DNA from 3 places in the Stenotrophomonas genospecies 3 genome. Region 2 is predicted to be linked to each of the others. Evidence: predicted binding sites of a transcription regulator. Region 2 holds the regulator's gene; each other region holds the start of a gene.
What was found. The regulator FliA, encoded in region 2, starts transcription of late flagellar genes. The targets are predictions, from matches to a motif close to TAAAGTTTNNCNNNCNNNGGCCGATAA.

Region 1 (4,302 bases), on a different contig from region 2:
CGTTGCAGTCATCACGCATGCGCGCGAACACGCCATGGAAATCACCCTGCATGCGCACGGTCAGGTCGCCGCGCGAGATGGCCTGCAGCAGGGTCGACACCTGCACCAGGTTCTCGTCGGTGGTCTGCATCAGGCGGTTGAGCCCGGCCACCATGTCGCGGAAATCATAGGCGAAGCGATCTTCGTCGCCGCGCAGGCTGAAGTCGCCTGCCGCGGCCGCTGTCGCCAACCGGCGGATCTCGCTGTTGATCGCCGACAGGCTGGACTTGGTTTCGTCCATCGCCTGGGTGATCGCCGCCTTCTCGCCGGGCAGCGGGTCCATGTCCACCGACAGATCGCCGCGTGCGTAGTGTTTCATCACCTCGATCAGCCGGTTCTGTACCTGCACGTGCGATCCAACCAGCGCATTGGTCTCATGCACCATGCGCCCGTAGTCACCGGGGAATGCGCTTTCGTCCATGCGGTAGCTGAGGCTGCCGGCATCGTGCTGGCGGGCCAGCTCCCCCTGTGCCGCCATCACCGACTGCAGCTGTGCCTGCATGCGCTGCATCGACTTCAGCAGCTGGGTCACCTCGTCGTTGCCGGTGGCGTCGATGCTGCTGTCCAGGCGGCCACTGGCGATGCCGTCGGCCAGCTTCACCGCTCCTTCCAGCGGGCGGGTCAGGCTGCGGGTGATCGCCCAGGCCGCCAACGTCCCCAGCAACAGGCTCAGTGCCCCGAACGCGATCGACAGCGTGCCGGTCCACGATTCGGTTGCGCGGTACTCTTCGCGGCTGCGTTCGGTCAGTGTTTCCTGGTGGCGCAGCAGGGCCGAAATGGATTCATTCCAGGCCGTTGCCAATCCGTGCTCGGCCAGCAGCTCCTTCGCTGCACCATCGAAATCCCCCGCCTTCATGCGCTCATGCAATTGCTGGGTTGATGCATCGGTGGCCTTGCGGGCCGCCTCGATGCGCGCGACCAGGGTATCGCCGGTAGCGTCACGCGGAATCTTGATGTACTTGGCCCAGATACCGTCATAGGTCCGCGACAACTCCTGGGCACGCTGGTAATCCTTGTCGAACTCGTCACCCCGCTTGATCACCATCAGGCGACGATGCATCAGCACCGCGTTGTTGGTATCAAGCATGTCATTCAACAGGCGCATCTTCACCATGTTGACGTCCACCACTTTCTCGAACTGGGCGGATTTCAGCTGATTCCCATACAGCACCAGGCCGACGATGGCCATGATGAACAGCAGCAGCAGACCGAAGCCGGCGCCAAGCCGGGATCCCACACGGAGATTACGTAAGGCAAGCATCTCAATTCCCTTGATCGTGGCCGTACGTTCGATGGCGGCGCAGCGGAGGGAAACTTTACGGGACTTTATATATGGACCGATCCAAATATATGGAACTGTGCAGGCAGTCAGAAAATGCGGCAACCGATAATGGCGCCATATCCTTATCGAATAGCGCTGACACGCCAGCGCCCGATGAAAATCACGCAGGATTAACACCATAATAACGCCACCCCATCCAGGGCGGCCCGGATTATCTGCGCCGGACACAACCGTCGCCCCGGAGGGCTACAGTCTGCAGATGACACGGATCCTGCACATCGAAGGCGCGTCCATCAACGACATCGCCAGCCTCTACGTGGAAATCAATCGTGTATTCATGGCCGACGAAGACTGGCAGCTGGGCGCAAGCCTGGACGCGCTTGATGACCTGCTGCACGGGGGCTACGGCGCGCTCGCCGGTCATGCCACCGCCACGGTGGTGTGGCGCGACATCGCCCACAGCCGCGAGGCACTGGGCCGCGAGACCACGCGCGCCTGGCTGCAGTCGAAACTCGATCAGGGCGGCAGGTTCAACGGTCCGGCCATCCACGCTCAGTTGACGGCACTGTCGCTTGGCCAGGGACAGACCTACTTCGAGATCGTCATGGAGATCTTCGGCAGCCATCCGCAGATCACCCTGGTGCCAGGCTGAGCACTCTGCAGCAACCAGCCCCATCAGCTCAAAGCTTGGCCAGGGCCTCGCCCAGACGGCGTGGGAACGCCACTTCGCTGGCCAGGTGCCATGCGCGTGCATTGGCGCCCAGCCGGGTCCACTCGGCCTCGTCCATCGCCAGCGCACGCTCGACGGCCTGTTCCAGCGCCTTCTCATCCACATGCCAGGTCCTGGACAGATGGCAGGGCTCGCCCTCGTGCGCGGCAACCAGGATGCCGCGGCTGTCGTCGATCATCTGGTTCATCGGCGCGCCATCGCAGGTGATCACCACCGCCCCGCAGCTCATCGCTTCCACCAGGTAATGGCCCCAGCCTTCGGTCTGCGACAGGCACAGGTGGAACGCATGTTCGTTCTGCAGGCGCTGCACCTCCTGGTCGGGCAGCCGCTCGCGGACGATCCGCAGGTTCGCGGCCCCGCCCTCATCTTCGTCCGAAGGGCCGCCGCGCAGGATGGTCAGCAAGGGCCACTCCGGATGGCGCTTCCAGACCTCGACCAGCGTTGCCGTGCCCTTCATGCGACTGGTACCAGCTGCATGCAGGAAGCTGCGCGGCCTGCGCGGCACCGCCGGGTCGTAGCGGTCACGGCTGCAGAAACCGACTTCCAGCGCGCGCATGCCCAGTGCGTTGAAGATGCGCGTAGCGTCTTCGGTCTTGGTCAACAACGCATCGAACCGCGGCAGGATCCGCAGGCTGCGTGCGGACACCCATTCCGGATTCGGAATCAACAGATTGACCTCGGCCAGTCCGAAGCTTGCCGGCCGGACATGCTCCAGCGAGATGTTGATGTCGAACCGGGCCGGCGTGCGCCCCAGGCTCAGCCACGAGGCCAGCAGCCTGCGCAGCCGCATCCCGCGGAGCTTCCAGGCCCCCCCATTGCGCACCGCGTCCAGACGGCTGACCGTCACCGTGTGCCCGAGCTGCTGCAACGAGCGCTCGATCACCTGGATGTCATGGGACAGGCCACGCTGGTTGTCGGCGGCCAGCAGGTGGATATGCGCCATCAGGAGGGACTCCCTGGCCGGCGCAGGTCGCGCGCAGGCAAGGCGGTCGCCAGCATGAAGCCCAGCACCAGGTAGAAATAGAACGAATGGGGCATCGCTCGGTAGAACACGTTGTCCGTGAACGCCGACAGCGCATAGACGATGACCACGGCAAGTCCGGCGGTGGCGATCATCGCGGTGATGTCGTCGGCGTGGCCGAGACGCCGCACGAAATGAATGCCGGGCAGGATGAAGACCAGCAGCATGATCAGCAGCAACGGCACGCCACCGGTCACCGCCGCTTCCAGGTACTCGTTGTGCGGGTGGTTGTAGCGGAAGATCGACTCGGACACCTCGCCGCGGGCGATGCCCTCACGTGCATAGGTACCGAACTGGTTCAGGCCCACCCCCGCCACGGGATGCTCGGCGAAGGCGTCGACCGCCACGCCCCACATGGCGATGCGCTCACGGACCGAGCCGACCTCGTTTTCCTGGTTGAAACCGGAGATCTCGCCACTGACCTCACCGAAGCGCTGGATCACCTCATGGTTCAGCACCGAGGTGGCACCGACCACGCCAATGACCAGGGCACCGACGAAGGTCAGTGCCCCCCGCCAGCGCCGGGTGCGCCGGACGTGCACCGCAATCACCATCAGCATGGCGGGAATGAACGCCAGGATCGGCCCGCGGCTCTGCGCCAGGATCGAACCGTAGACGCCGACCGCGATGGCCACGCCGTGCAGCCAGCGTTCGGCCGGATGCACATTGGGCTGGATCAACCGGATGACCGAGAACAACGCCATGCACAGCGTCACCATGGTGAACTCGATCGCCGTCCATTCGCCGCCACTGAAACCGTGCGCGCGTTCAAGGCCCATCACGTGGTGCTGCACGATGCACGACCCGCCGAAGACCAGGGTGGACACGGCGAAGATCTTCCAGATCAGGCGCCAGTCCAGCGCAGTGGCGAACACGGCAGCGGTGCCCAGGTAGAGCAGTGTCTGCGCCGGCAGATCCAGCTCGTTCCAGCGCAGCCCGTGCCAGAGGATGCTGTAGAAGGCATAGGCCAGGCGCAGGAAGCAGACGATCACGATGAACCGGGCGATGCGGTAGCGCAGGCGGACATCGGGCTGGCGGCGGATCAGAACCACGCCGGTGACCAGCAGGGCCAGCAGCAGCACCGCCTTCAGCAAGGTGTAGGGTGCGGAGCCGGCAAGCGGAACGATGGCGACCAGGATGCTCAGCAGGACGGTACGCCAGGTGTAACGAGGTTCGGCGGCCATGCAGGCTGCAGTCATGCTTGTTCTTTCCATCAACGCCCGCCCGGGG
Region 2 (4,302 bases):
GCCCCGGTCGACCCGCTGGAAGAAGGCGGCGTGATCGCCCTGGTCGGCCCGACCGGCGCTGGCAAGACCACCACCATCGCCAAGCTGGCCTCGCGCTTCGCCGAGAAGCACGCGCCGCGTGACGTGGCCCTGGTCACCACCGACACCACCCGCATCGGTGCCCGCGAGCAGCTGTACGGCTACGGCCGCCAGCTCGGCATCGCGGTGCATGAGGCCAACAGCGGCACCGACCTGGACCAGCTGCTGGAACGCTTGAAGGACTACAAGCTGGTGCTGATCGACACCGCCGGCCTGGGCCCGCGCGACCGCGCACTGGCCGCCCAGCTGCAGTGGCTGCGTGCCGCGCGCCAGGTCCGCACCCTGCTGGTGCTGCCGGCCAACACCAGCTTCGGCGACATGGACGAGGTGGTCCGCCGCTTCGGCGCCGCCAACCTGCAGGGTCTGGTACTGAGCAAGCTGGACGAGACCGGCCGCTTCGGCAACGCCCTGTCGGTGGCCGTGGATCATGCCCTGCCGATCACCTGGGTGACCGATGGCCAGGACGTCCCGGAGGACCTGCACCGGGCCAGTGCAGCCAATCTTGTACTTCGCCTTGAAGATTTGCGCCGCGCGGCCGATATGCCCTGCAACCCGGAGTTGAACCATGCCGTCGCGTGAGTACGCCAAGCTGACCAAGACCTTCCCGCTGTCGGCCACCCGCAGCGAGCCGCTCGGCCCTGTGCGCACCATTGCGGTCACTGGCGGCAAGGGCGGCGTGGGCAAGACGAATGTGTCGGCCAACCTGGCCGTGGCGCTGGCTGGCATGGGCAAGCGCACGCTGCTGCTGGACGCCGACCTCGGCCTGGCCAACATCGACGTGATCCTGGGCCTGAACCCCACCTTTACGCTGGCCGACCTGGTCGCCGGCCGCTGCACGCTGGATGACGTCATCGTCGAAGGCCCGAACGGCGTGCTGGTGGTCCCGGCCGCATCCGGCCGCCGCCACATGGCCGAGCTGGCCCCGGCCGAGCACGTTGGCCTGGTCAACGTGTTCTCCGAACTGGAGCGCGAGCTGGACATCATGGTGGTGGACACTGCCGCGGGCATCACCGATGGCGTGCTGACCTTCTGCCAGGCCGCACAGGACACCGTGGTGGTGGTCTGTGACGAGCCGGCCTCGATCACCGACGCCTACGCACTGATCAAGGTGCTGTCGCGCGAGCGTGGCGTGGACCGCATCCAGGTGGTGGCCAACATGGTGCGCGACCCCAACGAGGGCCGCGTGCTGTACGAGAAGCTGACCCGCGTCTGCGAGAAGTTCCTTGCCGATGTCTCGCTGAACTACCTGGGCTGCGTGCCGCAGGACGATTGGCTGCGCCTGTCGGTGCAGCGCCAGCAGCCGGTGGTGAAGGCCTATCCGTCCAGCCCGGCGGCGCTGGCGATCACCGAGATCGCGCGCCGTACCGCGCGCTGGCAGGCGCCGACCGAACCGCGTGGCGGCGTCGAGTTCTTCCTCGAACGCATCCTCAAGCAGCGTGGGGTGACGGCATGAAAGGCGCAGCCCAGTACAGGGAAGTGCAGCGCTCGGCGGCGAACGAAGTCATCGCCCAGCATTCGGACCTGGTGCGGCGCATCGCCCACCACCTGGCCGCGCGCCTGCCGGCCAGCGTCGAGGTCGACGACCTGATCCAGGCCGGCATGATGGGCCTGATCGAAGCCTCGCGCAGCTATGACGCCGACCAGGGTGCTTCTTTTGAGACCTACGCCTCGATCCGCATCCGTGGTTCGATGATCGACGAGATCCGCCGTGGTGACTGGGTCCCGCGCTCGGTGCACCGGCGTGCACGTGATGCCGCCGCCACCATCCGCCGCCTGGAACAGAGCAGTGGCCGTGCCGCCAGCGCCACTGAAGTGGCCGCCGCGATGGAGATGCCGCTGCCCGAGTACCTGCGGCTGATGGAAGACGCTGCACGTGGCCAGGTGCTGAGCCTGGAATCGCGCATCGAGGACCAGGGCGAGCTGGACACCGTCGCCCAGGGCGGGCCGACCCCGCAGCAGGTACTGGAGCGCGGCGAGTTCGGTCGCGAGCTGGGCAAGGCCATCGGCCACCTGCCCGAGCGCGAACAACTGGTGCTCTCGCTGTACTACGAGCAGGAACTGAACCTGAAGGAGATCGGCGCGGTGCTCGGCGTGAGCGAGTCGCGGGTCTGCCAGATCCACGGCCAGGCGGTACTGCGCCTGCGTGGCCGGCTGAAGCTGTTCGAGGCTGCCGACGCAGGCCTCGAAGAATGAACATCCCCGAGGCGGCTGCCCCCGGTCGTCCGGAATGAACAACAAAGGAATTCTGCTTTGAACAAGAACATGCGCATCCTGATCGTCGACGACTTCTCGACCATGCGTCGAATCGTCAAGAACCTGCTGGGCGATCTGGGCTTCACCAATACCGCCGAAGCCGAGGACGGGCATGCCGCGCTGTCGCTGCTGCAGAGCCAGCCGTTCGATTTCGTGGTCACCGACTGGAACATGCCGGTGATGACCGGCATCGAGCTGCTCAAGGCGATCCGTGCCGATGCCAAGCTGAAGACCCTGCCGGTGCTGATGGTCACGGCAGAAGCCAAGCGCGAGCAGATCATCGAAGCCGCCCAGAGCGGTGTGAACGGCTACATCATCAAGCCGTTCACCGCGCAGACGCTGGAAGAGAAGCTCGGCAAGATCTTCGAACGCCTGGCGGCCAGCGCCTGATGGATACCACGGTCGACAAGAACGCCCTCGCCCTGCGCCTGCAGGAGGCCCTGGACGCGCTCGAATCCGGTGACGAGGCCGCCTGGCGGCAGCGCATCGACGGGCTGGTCGCGCTGCGCACGCAGCCGATGATGAGCGGCCTCTCGCGGCTGGCCCGCGAGCTGGGACAGGCGCTGGGCGAACTGCCGACCGTGCCGAGCGAAGCCGGCGAACTGGACGACGCCTGCGCGCGACTGGACCACGTGGTGGCGATGACCGAACAGGCCACGCACCGCACCCTGGACCTGGCCGAGGAATGCCGCAGCCTGACCGAACAGCTGCGCGCTGAAGGCCTGCAGCCGGGCCAGGACGCGCAGCTCGAGCGCATCCGCCACAACCTGACCGAGATCGCCCTGACCCAGAGCTACCAGGACCTGACCGGGCAGATCATCCGTCGCGTGGTCGGCATCGTCCGCCGCGTGCACGAAGGCTTCGGCGCGCTCGGCCTGCCGCCGGAACAGCATCGCACCGACCCGGAACTGGCCGGGCCGGCACTGAAGGGACTGGACCGCCACGCGGTCTCGCAGAACGACGCCGACGACCTGTTGTCGGATCTGGGGCTGTAAGCATGAGCGCGGTATCCGACGACATCACTGCCGATTTCATCATCGAGGCGCAGGAGATCCTGGATCGCCTCGGCGAACAGCTGGTGTCGCTGGAGCAGGCACCGCAGGACAGCGACCAGCTCAACGCGGTGTTCCGCGGCTACCACACGCTCAAGGGCGGCGCCGGCTTCCTCGGCGTCACCGCCATGGTAGAGCTGTGCCATGCCGCTGAAGAGGCGCTGGGCGCCGCACGTGCCGGCCAGGCCGTGCTGCAGGCCCACCACTTCGACGCGGCCCAGCAATCGCTGGACTACCTGCAGTCGATGCTGGACGCGGTTTCCTCCGGCACCGAGCCGGGCTATGCGCCGCCGGACCTGATCGCACAGTTCGACGTGCACGGCGGTGCCGTGGCTGCACCCGCCGCCGCAGCAGCACCCACCGCGGGTGGCAGCGACCTGATCACCGACGACGAATTCGAGGCGCTGCTCGACCAGCTGCATGGTGGCAACGCGCCGACCGCGGTCGCGCCAGCGAAGAAGGCCGACGACGGACTGATCAGCGAAGACGAGTTCGAAGCCCTGCTCGACCAGCTGCACGGTGGCGCCGCACCGGGCACCAAGCCTGCGGCCGTGGTGGCACCGGCACCGATCGCAGCGCCGCGCCCGGTCGCCGCACCGGCACCGGTGGCGAAGCCGGCCGCCAAGCCGCTGGCCGAGGCCGAACATACCGTGCGCGTGGACACCAAGCGCCTGGACGCGATCGTCAACCTGATCGGCGAACTGGTGCTGTCACGCAATCGGCTCAAGACCCTGCGTGCACGCCTGCGCGATGAAGAGCTGGACCGCGCCGTGTCCACGCTGGATATCGCCACCGCCCGCCTGCAGTCGGCAGTGATGCGCACCCGCATGCAGCCGGTGGGCAAGGTGTTCTCGCGCTTCCCCAAGGTTGCCCGCGACGTCGCCCGCTCGCTGAAGAAGGAAGTGGACCTGGAACTGAT
Region 3 (4,302 bases), on a different contig from region 2:
CACCTCCCTGCGTTGCGCGTCGATCATCACCCGCCCGCGCATCAGCGGAAAGTAGCGACCGCCAAAGCTCGGCGCGAAGCTCTCGCGAAAGGCGATACTGCCGTCAGGCAGCGCGCGGAACACCAGGCGAAGCCAGGTATCGGCCGGCAGATCATGCTCCAACCCGGCCAGCGAAAGCTGCGCCAGCTCTGCGGGCGTAGCGGCGATGCGCTGATTGAACAGGACGATGCCGGTGCGGAAAAAGAACGGCGCCCACAGCACAAGCAGCAGGACTTCGATCAACAGCACGGCGATCAGGGCGATGGCCATCGGTCTTCCATGAACGGGACTTGCGCATCATGCCATAGCGATTTCGCCACCCCAGTAGATCCACGCCATGCGTGGATGTTGCCCGGAACCAGCTACCGTCCTCGCGGGGCGGTCCAGTGAATCGAGCAGTCTCCTGGGTTCAATCGTCTTCCACCAGATCGCTGAGATCCAGAATCTGTGGATCCACACTGTGCGCGACGATGCTTCGGAGCATTCCAGCCTTTGGGCGTAGGGCATAGCAATGCATCGTATGGATGGGATTGAATTCCAGCCACGGGCAGGACGAGTGCCCCACGATAACCGGCATGTTGAAGTTTATGTCCTTGGGGGCATCGAGTGGCAGAGTCCAGTTCCCGCCGTGATGCTCCCACACTACATCGCCCAGATATCGTGCAAACACAATCCTCAGGCCATCCTGTTCGTCCTCCGACTGCGTTGCAGCCATCGTCGTGTACAGGGTCTCCAAGCGATCAAGGCTCTCCAGGCTGCGGTCAAGGTCGACGCCGCGGAGCTGTGCTTGTTCGATCAGCCATTCAATCTGATCGTCCATGATGATAAGAAACTGTTCGAAGGTTTCTCGCGCTTCTTCCGGATTGAATGTCATGCGGCTGCCAGGGAGGGGGAGCGGCGAGTGTGCCCCGTGCCTGTTATCCAGGCCATGCAACAAGTCCGAAAGGATGGAGTGTGGAAGGGCGATCGCATGCATCCACACATGGCGTGGATCTACCGTTTCATCAATGCGATGCCTGCAATGGAATAGCTGGCGATCAACAGCCCGAACACGTACTCCGCGACGATGATCAGCCAGAAGGTCATCGGCTCGATGTCCCGCCATGCATCAATGGTGCCGGAGCGGTGATGGCTCAGATGAACATGCCCGGTGTTGATGGCAGTTGCCGGCGCCCAGGCAAATAGAAAGGCCATCAGCATGAAGAGCAGGCTGCCGAACAGGAATGCGACAGGTCTATGCCGGGGTGGCCGCAAAGTGGCGTAGGCGGGGCGCCAGGTGAAGGTGACCGCGATGAGCACCATCACAGCAAATCCCAGCCAGGTCATGAACGTGGTGCTCATGCGACGACACTCCGTGTCCAGCCGTAGGTGGCATGGGCGGATCATGCCATGGGTTTGGAGCGGGTGGTGGTGAAGACCATCCACGCATGGCGTGGATCTACCTCAAGGCTTCCCCATCCAACCCCAGGTCCCACGCCAGACCCAGCAGCGCGTCGTCCGTGCGGGACAGGGCAGGGCGCGCATCGGCCAGCTGCTGCAGTTCGCGGATCTCCTCGCGGGCCACCTCTTCCAGCTGCTGCAGCTGCTCACGCACGCTCGCGTTGCGCGGGCGCTCGGTGTCGGCGAGGGAGGGCAGGGCGCGGATCAGGGTCATGGTGCGTGTACAGGATGCATCCAACGGCGGGTTACAGGCAAAGGCCCCGGACGAACCGGGGCCTTGCGGGCTGCCGGCGGCGGCAGCGGACATCAGGATCAGAACAGCTCGACGGTGCCGGCGCCCATGCTCTGCTGGGCAACCGGCTTGTGCGGCGGGCGTTCCCATTCGCTGCGCAGTTCGCGCAGGCGGCTGCCGGTGCGCTGCAGGGCGGTGGCGATCTCTTCGTCGAACACCCCGCCATTGCGGTGCAGCAGTTCCTGCAGGGCCACCGCCTCGCGGTTGATCGCGGTCAGGCGGTCCAGGTGGGTGTGCACGCCGCCCAGCGCCTGAGTGGCGATGTCTTCGAACTGCAGGGCGCGCACGGCCTCGGCCACGCTGCCATCGATCGAACGGGCGCACTCGGAGACTTCGCGCATGCCGTCGCCCAGCGACGCATTGATCTGCGCGACGTTGTCGAGCATCGCCGCCGCCTCCTGGCGCGCTTCGCGGGAGCGGTCCATGTCACGCGAGGCCATGTGCGAGACCGTCTCGCGTACCTTGGCGATGGCGTCCTTGGAGCTGTGCGCCAGCTTGCGGATCTGCTCGTTGAAGGTGGTCGAGCGCTCGGACAGGTTGCGCACTTCGTCGGCGACCACCGCGAAGCCACGACCGGCTTCACCGGCACGCGCGGCTTCGATGGCGGCGTTCAGCGCCAGCAGATTGGTCTGGTCGGCGATCGACTTGACGTCTTCCAGCAGCGCGAAGATGCCATCCAGGTGCTGCGCCATCTGGTCGATGTGCTGCACGGTGGTGCTGCTCTGGCCGCTCACCTGCTCCAGTGCTTCTACCAGCTGTTCCATGCGGTGGCTGGCGTGCTGGGCGAAACGGGCAACGTCGAGGCCGGCATTGCCTTCATCACCGGCACGATCGACGATGCGCGACAGGGCCTGGCTCTGCTGGCGCGACTTGCGGTTCATGGCGTCGAAGCTGCCGCCCAGGCTGGACACCGCCTGGCGGATCAGGTCACGGGCGCGTTCCACTTCGCCGCGCGAGCCGTCGATCTCGTTGCCGACGAAGTTGCGCAGTTCGGTCAGCAGCTGGTCCTGCTCACGCAGGACACGGGCGTGTTCCGGGGAACGGTGCGCCTGGGCGCGGGTGGTCCACCACGCAAAGCCGAGCCAGCTCAGCGTCATCGTGGTCAGGATCGCCCAGCGCAGGGCGGCCGGCCATTCGAAACCGATGGCGAAGGGGAGCAGCAGGGTCAGAGCCAGGGGGGCGGCCAGACGGATGAAAATGCGTGAGTACATGGACGTTCTCGGGAGGTGCACGGAGGATGTATCGGCCGTACCCCCTTTCTCTTTAACGTCGAAATGCCTCGAAGTGCATTCTGAATGCGCCGGTTTTCCGACGCCTCGGCGGCTTCGGGGTCAGAGCCCCTTCCTTGCCGGAAAGGGATCCGACCCCATGGGGCTCAGGCCAGCTGGCGGTCCACGGCCTCGATCATCGCCTTGCGGCTGAACAGGAAGTCCCAGTAGCTGCCGCCCAGCTGGCGCCACAGCACCGCCGAGCGCACCGCGGCCAGCAGCAGGGCGCGGATCTCCGCAACCACACCGGCCTGGCCCAGGTAATGCGGGTTGCCCTGCACCATCACCCGCGGCTTCAGGTGGCTGATGGTGTCGGCGTACAGGCCACCCAGGTTGGCCAGCACGTCCGGGTGCCCACTGTCGCCCAGCTCGACGGCCTGGCGCTGGGCGCGTTCGATGCCCGAGGCGACCTTGTTCACGGTGGCGCCGTCCTGCACGAAGCGGCGCTCCAGCTGCAGCACTGACAGGGCCAGCTTGGGCAGGATCGGGTCCTGGCCCTGGCTGCGGAAGTAGTTGTGCAGCAGGCGCAGCCCAGCCTTCAATGCATGGCGGTCACCGAACACCTCCTGCGGCGAAGACGCGTCGACGCGGAACACACTGTCCACGGCGGTGCGCACGGCAGCGGCGTCGGAATGGCCGGTATCGGCGATGCGGCGTACCTGCTGCAGGGCCTGGGCAATGCCGGCCAAAGCCAGGACGCGGTCGTCGACAGTGAAACTCATGCAGCGATTACCTCAAAAGGGGAAGGGGTGGTGCGCAGGCGCTGTTCCAGCGGCGCATCGGTGGCGGCGATCACCGCGCCACCCAGGCACACATCACCGTCATACAGCACCAGTGATTGACCGGGAGTAACGGCGCGCTGCGGGCGCGCAAAGGTGACCAGCACGCTGCCATCGTCCAGCACCTCGACCGTACACGGCTCGTCGGGCTGGCGGTAGCGGGTCTGCGCGGTGCATTCGAAGCGCCGTGCCGGCGGCGCGCCGGCAATCCAGTGCGCGGTTTCCGAGCGCAGGCGGTCGGACAGCATCCACTTGCTGTCGCGGTCCTGGTCCACGTACAGCACGTTGCTGGCCACATCCTTGCCGACCACGTACCACGGCGCGGCCGGGCGGCCACGCACGCCGCCGATGTTCAGGCCCTCGCGCTGGCCCAGGGTGAAATAGAAGACGCCTGGGTGCTCGGCGATCACACTGCCGTCGGCCGGGTCCAGGATCTGCCCGGGCTTGGCCGGCAGGTAGCGGCCGAGGAACTCACGGAAGTCGC

Region 1: a site for FliA is predicted at 1,332-1,358, ahead of ACX9OT_RS19020 (methyl-accepting chemotaxis protein). Genes of this name have one in related genera too.
Region 3: a site for FliA is predicted at 3,011-3,037, ahead of ACX9OT_RS20880 (methyl-accepting chemotaxis protein). Genes of this name have one in related genera too.

Annotation. Positions count from the first base shown of each region.
Region 1 is NZ_JBTMUR010000016.1:74,287-78,588, reverse strand. Features, by position in the region: gene ACX9OT_RS19020 (methyl-accepting chemotaxis protein) at 1-1,300, opposite strand, end outside; gene ACX9OT_RS19015 (barstar family protein) at 1,581-1,973, shown strand; gene ACX9OT_RS19010 (glycosyltransferase) at 2,002-2,994, opposite strand; gene ACX9OT_RS19005 (O-antigen ligase family protein) at 2,994-4,271, opposite strand.
Region 2 is NZ_JBTMUR010000017.1:47,857-52,158, reverse strand. Features, by position in the region: gene flhF (flagellar biosynthesis GTPase FlhF) at 1-657, shown strand, start outside; gene ACX9OT_RS19370 (MinD/ParA family ATP-binding protein) at 644-1,531, shown strand; gene ACX9OT_RS19365 (RNA polymerase sigma factor FliA) at 1,528-2,271, shown strand; gene cheY (chemotaxis response regulator CheY) at 2,329-2,721, shown strand; gene ACX9OT_RS19355 (protein phosphatase CheZ) at 2,721-3,326, shown strand; gene ACX9OT_RS19350 (chemotaxis protein CheA) at 3,329-4,302, shown strand, end outside.
Region 3 is NZ_JBTMUR010000023.1:19,401-23,702, reverse strand. Features, by position in the region: gene ACX9OT_RS20900 (hypothetical protein) at 1-309, opposite strand, end outside; gene ACX9OT_RS20895 (hypothetical protein) at 449-913, opposite strand; gene ACX9OT_RS20890 (hypothetical protein) at 1,033-1,380, opposite strand; gene ACX9OT_RS20885 (hypothetical protein) at 1,478-1,693, opposite strand; gene ACX9OT_RS20880 (methyl-accepting chemotaxis protein) at 1,792-2,982, opposite strand; gene hflD (high frequency lysogenization protein HflD) at 3,147-3,761, opposite strand; gene mnmA (tRNA 2-thiouridine(34) synthase MnmA) at 3,758-4,302, opposite strand, start outside.